Regions from separate parts of the Streptomyces sp. NPDC046862 genome, predicted to be linked through region 2. Evidence: riboswitches for the same ligand, from Rfam matches in the RefSeq annotation. Region 2 holds a riboswitch; the other holds the start of a gene.
The links. Region 2 has a riboswitch for cobalamin ahead of AB0959_RS05875 (ABC transporter substrate-binding protein). Riboswitches for the same ligand answer to the same signal wherever they lie in the genome.
Positions count from the first base shown of each region.

Region 1 (3,401 bases), on a different contig from region 2:
CGACGCACTCCTGGTCCTCGCGCGACAGCAGGGCGACGGTCCCGAAGAAGGAGGCGAAGACGCCGCCCCGGTCGATGTCACCGACGACGAGGACGGGAAGCCGCGGCCGGGCATTTCGGGCGATGCCCATGTTCACGATGTCGGTCCGCCGCAGATTGATCTCGGCAGGACTGCCGGCCCCCTCACAGATCACCGCGTCATACGTGCCCCGCAACTCGGCCAGGCACTCCAGCACGGTCCCGAGCAGCTTCTGCTGCCGCCCCCCGTGATAGCCACGTGCGCTCAACTCGCCCACGGGCTTGCCGAGGAGCACCACCTGACTGCTCTGCTCCCCGCCCGGCTTGAGCAGCACGGGGTTCATCAGCGCGGTCGGCTCGACCCGGCAGGCCTGGGCCTGCATGGCCTGGGCCCGCCCGATCTCGGCGCCTTCACACGTCACGAAGGAGTTGAGGGACATGTTCTGCGCCTTGAAGGGCGCGACCTTGACGCCCTGTCGCACCAGCCACCGGCAGATCCCGGCGGTGACGACGCTCTTGCCGGCGTCCGAGGTGGTGCCGGCGACGAGAAGACCTCCGCTCATGCCCCGCGCCCCCTCGCGACGAGCCGTGCGGCGACACCGGCCCCCAACGCCAGCCAGCTCACCCGCCGCGACAGCCTCACGGCCCGTTCGATGTCGCCCACGTCCACGGCACGCCCCTTCCCGTTCAGCACAGGCCGATGCTCCACACGTCCGCCGTACGACAGGATCCCGCCCAGCCGCACCCCCAGCGCACCCGCGAACGAGGCCTCCACGGGACCGGCGTTGGGACTCGGGTGCCGGTCCGCGTCGGCTCGCCACGCCCGTACGGCGCCCCGCGGACGCGGACCCGCCACGGCCGCGAGGACGGCGGTGAGCCGGGCCCCCGGCCATCCCACGAGGTCGTCGAGCCGGGCGGAGGCCCAGCCGTAGCGCCGGTAGCGGGGCGACTTGTGCCCGACCATGGCGTCGAGGGTGTTCACGGCCCGGAAGCCCAGCAGCCCCGGCACCCCCGCGACGGAGCCCCACACCAGGGCTCCCACCACGGCGTCCGAGGTGTTCTCGGCGACGGACTCGACGACGGCCCGGGCGATCCCGTCGGCGTCGAGGGCCTGCGGGTCCCGTCCGCACAGATGCGGCAGCCGCTCCCGGGCACCCTCGACGTCCCCCGCCTGAAGGGCATGTCCGATGGTCCTGGCCTCGCGCGCGAGCGAAGTCCCCCCGACGACGGCCCAGGTGGCCGCGCCGGTCAGTGCGACGGAGGCGGTGGGCGACGTCCGTACGGCACGGGCGGCGACGGCTCCGAGCGTGACGGCGCCACCGGCGCACACGAGGGTGTGCAGCGCGCCCCACCCCCGGTGGTCCCGCCACAACACCCGCTCCACGGCACCCGCGGCCCGCCCGAACACGGCGACCGGATGCCCACGGCGGGGATCGCCCAGGAGCAGGTCACCGAGAAGCCCGGCGGCGGCGCCGTACGCGAAGACGCGATCGGCACGCATGCGTTCAGCCGACCGTGGTGACCGCTGGATCCGGCAGTGCGGTGGTGCTGAACCTCAATCGGCAGCCGAGCATGGCGTTATGTCCTCACTCAGGGTGTCCACGCCCTGGTTCGACGAGACCGACGGTGAGAGTTCCTGACTCCCGGGGATCGCTCCCCCGGTCACAGTGGCGGGACCGCGCCGGACTTCCACCGGCTTCCTCTTCTGCCGTCGTACATGGCTCCGGCAGTCCACCACGGGGTTGGAAGGGGCGTCAACTTGCCGTTGACCTGCGACGGGAGAGTGTGCTGAGGCCCACATACGTGTGGGGTGCGGGACGGCGTTCCGTCCCGCACCCCACACGCTCGCGTGGCGTGGTGTCAGGCCACGATCAGATAGATCCCGTACGCCACCGCCGCCGCGCAGGCGGCGAAGCACGCGTACGCCGCCGTCGTGGCGAGAGCCGCCGAGTCGCCGGAGGCCGTCGCCGTCTCGCGCTTGGAGAGGCCGACGATGCCGAGGGTGAACAGGCCGACGAGGGCCACGGTGACCACGAGGCTGACTCCGAACACGGAGCCGAGGGCTGCCCAGTCGATGTGCATGGTGGTGTCTCTTCCTTGCTCAGAGAGCGGACGCCGACGACTTCGCCGGGGTGTCGGCGGTGGCGGTGGCCGAGGCGGAGGCGGCGGCCGCGAGGTCGTCGGTGAGCGGGCCGACCGGGGGCGGGGTGACCGCCGCGATGGCCGTGGTCACGACGCCGGCGGGCTCGTCGCCGTCGTTCACGTTGGTGTGGTCGACCACCTCGCGGCGCGAGAGCAGCCAGATCGCCGCGCTGGACGCGACGAGGAAGACGGCTACCAGCGCCGTGCCCCAGGTGCCGAAGGAGGTCACCCACTCGGCGCCGGCGCCGACCAGGGCCGCGGCCGGGAGCGTCAGGCCCCAGGCGACGAACATGCGGGTGGCCGTGGACCAGCGGACCACACCGCCCTTGCGGCCGAGGCCCGCGCCCATCACCGATCCGGAGACGGAGTGCGTGGTGGAGAGGGAGAAACCGAGGTGGGAGGAGGCCAGGATGACCGTCGCCGCGCTGGTCTGGGCGGCGAAGCCCTGCTGCGGCTGGAGGTCGGTGAGGCCCTTGCCCATCGTGCGGATGATGCGCCAGCCGCCCAGGTAGGTGCCGAGCGCGATGGCGAGACCGGCGGAGAGGATGACCCAGACCGGCGGGTCGGAGTCGGGGGCGACCGCGCCGCCGGCGACCAGGGCCAGGGTGATGATGCCCATCGTCTTCTGGGCGTCGTTCGTGCCGTGGGCCAGCGAGACCAGCCCGGCCGAGGTGATCTGGCCGGCGCGGTAGCCCTTGGACGTGGCCTTGCCGTGGGCGTTCCTGCCGAGTGTGTACGTCAGCCGCGAGGCGAGCATCGCGGCGATGCCCGCGACCAGCGGCGCCGCGACGGCGGGGATCAGCACCTTGGTGACGAGGACGTCGCCGTGCACCGCGCCCGTGCCGGCCGAGGCGATGGTCGCACCGATGAGGCCGCCCATGAGGGCGTGCGACGAACTGGACGGGAGCCCGACGAGCCAGGTCAGGAGGTTCCAGAGGATGGCGCCGACCAACGCGGCGAAGATCACCTCTGGTCGTATGCCGGTCTCGTCGACGAGACCTTTGGAGATCGTGTTTGCGACCTCGATCGAGAGGAAGGCGCCGACAAGGTTGAGCACGGCGGACATGGCCACCGCGACCTTGGGCTTCATCGCGCCGGTCGAGATGGTGGTGGCCATCGCGTTGGCGGTGTCGTGGAAACCGTTCGTGAAATCGAACGCGAGAGCGGTGATCACCACGATCGCGAGGATCAGCGAGAAGTTTTCCATTTACCCGGGCTTCTTTTGGACGTCAGTGGCGTGTT
Region 1 covers NZ_JBEYXP010000002.1:308,889-312,289, forward strand. The annotation lists gene AB0959_RS03295 (cobyric acid synthase) at 1-580, opposite strand, end outside; gene AB0959_RS03300 (cobalamin biosynthesis protein) at 577-1,518, opposite strand; cobalamin riboswitch at 1,627-1,769, opposite strand; gene AB0959_RS03305 (hypothetical protein) at 1,878-2,099, opposite strand; gene AB0959_RS03310 (inorganic phosphate transporter) at 2,119-3,366, opposite strand.
Region 1: another riboswitch for cobalamin. It lies ahead of AB0959_RS03300 (cobalamin biosynthesis protein); the one in region 2 lies ahead of AB0959_RS05875 (ABC transporter substrate-binding protein).

Region 2 (3,401 bases):
ACGAACGAGGTCAGCGCGGAGAAGAGCTGCATCGAGGCCACCCCCGAGAGCACCACCCGGTCGGTCGTGCCGCCGAGAGTGTGGCTGAGCAGCAGCACCAGCGCGAACGACAGCAGCGCGCCGAGGAAGGCGCCCGCCGACAGCGACACGGCCCCGCCGCCGATCCCCAGCACGACCACGGCGACGGCTCCGGTGGACGCCCCGGACGACACCCCGAGCACGAACGGGTCGGCGAGCGGGTTGCGCAGCAGGGACTGCATCACCGTCCCGCAGACCGCGAGGCCGGCCCCGCACACGGCGGCCAGCAGGGTGCGCGGCAGCCGCAGCTGCCAGACGATCCCGTCTTGGACGGGGCTCAGGCCGGTGCTCCCCCAGCCCAGGTGGGCGGCGACCGCCGACCACACGTCGGCGACGCGGATGTCGGCCGGCCCGATGGTGATCGTCACGGCGAGGGACGCGCACAGCAGAGCGGCCCCTGTGACACCGAGGAGGAGTGCGCGGGTCGTCACCCGGCGAGCCCGAACTCACGCAGTCCGGCGGCCACTCGCTCCACGCCCTCCACCGTCCGGATGGTCGGGTTCATGGCCTGTCCGCTGAGCAGGACGTACCGCTTCTTCTTCACGGCCGTCATGTTCCTGGTGACCGGGTTGGACTCCAGGAAGGCGATCTTCTTCTCGGCCGACTCGGCGGTCTGCGACGCGCGCGTCAGGTCGCCGACGACCAGGACGTCGGGGTCGCGGTCGGCGACGGTCTCCCAGTTGATCTGGGGCCACTCCTCGCGCGTGTCGTCGAAGACGTTCCTGGCGCCCAGGGAGCGTGTGATGACGCCGGGCGCGCCGCAACAGCCCGCCATGTAGGGCGACTCGGAGTTCGCGAACCAGTAGAGGAGGGTCACGTCGGAGGCGTCGACCCCCGAAGTGGCCTTGGCCATGCGCTTCTTGAGGGAGGCGACGAGTTCCTCGCCCCGCTTCTCCACCCCGAACACCTCGGCCAGGTCGCGGACTTCGCCGTACACGGTGTCGATGGTCAGCGCCTTCGCCCGTGCCCCGTCGCCGTCCCCCGAGTTGTCCTTGCCCGCGCAGTCCGACGGGGAGACGTACGTGGGCACGCCGAGCTTCTCGAACTGGTCGCGGGTCGCGACGCCGCCCTTGCCGAGGGTGGAGACGAAGGAGGCGGCCACGAAGTCGGGGTCGGCGTCCAGCGCCCGCTCGAAGGAGGGGCTGTTGTCGGCGATGCGCTCCACACGGCGGTTCGCCCCCTCCAAGCCCTTCATCACGGGGTCCGTCCAGGTCGCCGTGCCCGCCATGCGGTCGGCGAGGCCGAGGGAGAGCATGATCTCGGTGGTGCCCTGGTTGAGGGAGACGGCCCGCTCCGGCGGCGACCCGACGCGTACGGCGTGCCCACAGTTGGTGAGCGACACCGCGGCCTTGGTGTCCGGTACGGCGGACGAGCCGGACCCGCACGCGGTCAGGGCGAGAGCCGCGGCGGCGAGCAGGGCGGCGGAACGGGCGGAGCGTGCGAACGGCACGAGTGCGATCCTTGGTCGTCGAGGGCTCGAACGCGGAGCCCGGTCGTACGGTGCTCCCCCGCCATCGATCGACCACGGGGCCGCCAGCAGGTCTTCGGACTCGGGATCACCCGGACGAGGCGCCTTCCCGGATCGTCGCGGGATCCAGTGGCCGATGCCCCGCCCGTCCCCCTCACCGCTGCGCGTCAGCTCCGGATTCCCACCGGATTCCCTGACCCACGCACGTGGGTTCGACTGGCGTCGGCAAGCTATCACGCCGACGCCCGGAGCCGGGCACCGTGCCTCCACGGTCCGCGAGAAGATCACGGACTGGGCGCGGTGCGACAGGGCGACTCACAGGCACGGCCCCGATCCCGCTTGTCTCAGCAGGTCGAGTGACCTGCGACGTCGAACGCGGGCTCAGGCCCCGGAGGCCGAGCCCGTGGACCGAAGCCTGCACGCCGGCACCGGGCGGCCCTCGTCGACCACGTGCTCGGGGAGGTCGTGTCCGTGCTCGTCGGACTCGCTGTCGGCGAAGTGGTCGGCGATCTCCGCAGCGGCTGCCGGACGCCGTGCTTGCGCCCTTGCCAGCCGAGGCAGTTGGTGAGGCCGAGTGGACCGGCCTTGGCCGCGCCGTAGTTGGTCTGCTCCGGGCTACCGAAGGCGCCGGAGGCCGATGACGTGAACACGATGCGGCCGAAGGAGTCCATGGCGCACTCGGTGTCAGCGGGGATCGACGTCCCAGGCGAGGTGGAGCTCGTGGGTGGTGTTGACGGGACCGGATGCCATGCGGGGTGTCGTGCCGGGCTTGATGGCGAAGTCCGGGATCCGGGCGAGCCACTCCTGGAGGAAGACCGTGAGCTCGAGCTTGGCGAGGAAGGAGCCGGGGCAGCGGTGGGGGCCGTTGCCGAAGGCCGCGTAGTGCTGTTCGGGGTGGGGCCGGGTGAAGTCGACGGCGAGCGGGTTGTCGACCTGCCGCTCGTCGAGGCCGTAGAGGTGGTTGGGGACGAGGACCTGCTCCCCCTCCTTGAGCCGCACGCCCTGGAACTCGGTGTCCTGCGTGATCAGCCGCGCGGTGTTGATGAGCCCGTGGCGGCGGATGAGCTCCTCGACGGCTTTGGGCACGAGGGAGGGGTCGTCGATCAGCTGCCGTCGGTGTCCCGGGTTCAGCGCGAGGAACCGTACGACGAAGCCGAGGATCGAGGCGACGGTGTCCAGACCGCCGGCCAGGACGACCCCGGACAGGGCCACGGCCGCCTCGAAGTCGATGGGCTCGCCACCGATCTTCGCCGTCACGATCTTGCTCAGGAGATCGGTTCCGGGCTGCTGGGCCCTGGCGGCCAGCGCGCGGGCGATGTACTCGGCCATGGCCAGGTAGCTATCGAGGTACTCCTCCTGATTTCGCGGCCGGATGACCTTCTCGGCGTGCGGCAGAAGGAAGTCGCGGTCTCCCAGCGGAAGGTCGACGATGCCGAGGAAGACGACGACGGGCAGGATCTTGGCGAAATCACCGACGAACTCGCACTCCCCCTTGGGGAGGAGCTCCTCGACGATCGAAACGGTGGTCTCCCGCACGATCGGCTCCAGACCCGCTACGGCCTTGGGAGAGAACGCGGGGGACACGAGCATCCGGTACGAGCCGTGCCGCGGCGGGTCCATCTCGACGATGGCTCCCTCGGCCCCGTCCGCGCCTCCGATGATCATGCGGGCGTGCGAGAAGCGTTTGTGGTCGAGTTGGATCGCCTTGATGGCGCCGGCGCGGGTGACGACCCAGTGGCCGCCGTTGCGGGGGGTCCAGAAGATGTCGGGCAGTGTGTCCTGCGCGTTCTTCCAGGCCAGGTGCAGGTCCTCATCGACGCCGGTGGGCCGCAGGTAGTCGAAGTCGACGACGCGG
Region 2 covers NZ_JBEYXP010000004.1:156,213-159,613, forward strand. The annotation lists gene AB0959_RS05870 (iron chelate uptake ABC transporter family permease subunit) at 1-509, opposite strand, end outside; gene AB0959_RS05875 (ABC transporter substrate-binding protein) at 506-1,528, opposite strand; cobalamin riboswitch at 1,596-1,782, opposite strand; gene AB0959_RS05880 (SDR family NAD(P)-dependent oxidoreductase) at 1,891-2,217, opposite strand; gene AB0959_RS05885 (cytochrome P450) at 2,231-3,401, opposite strand, start outside.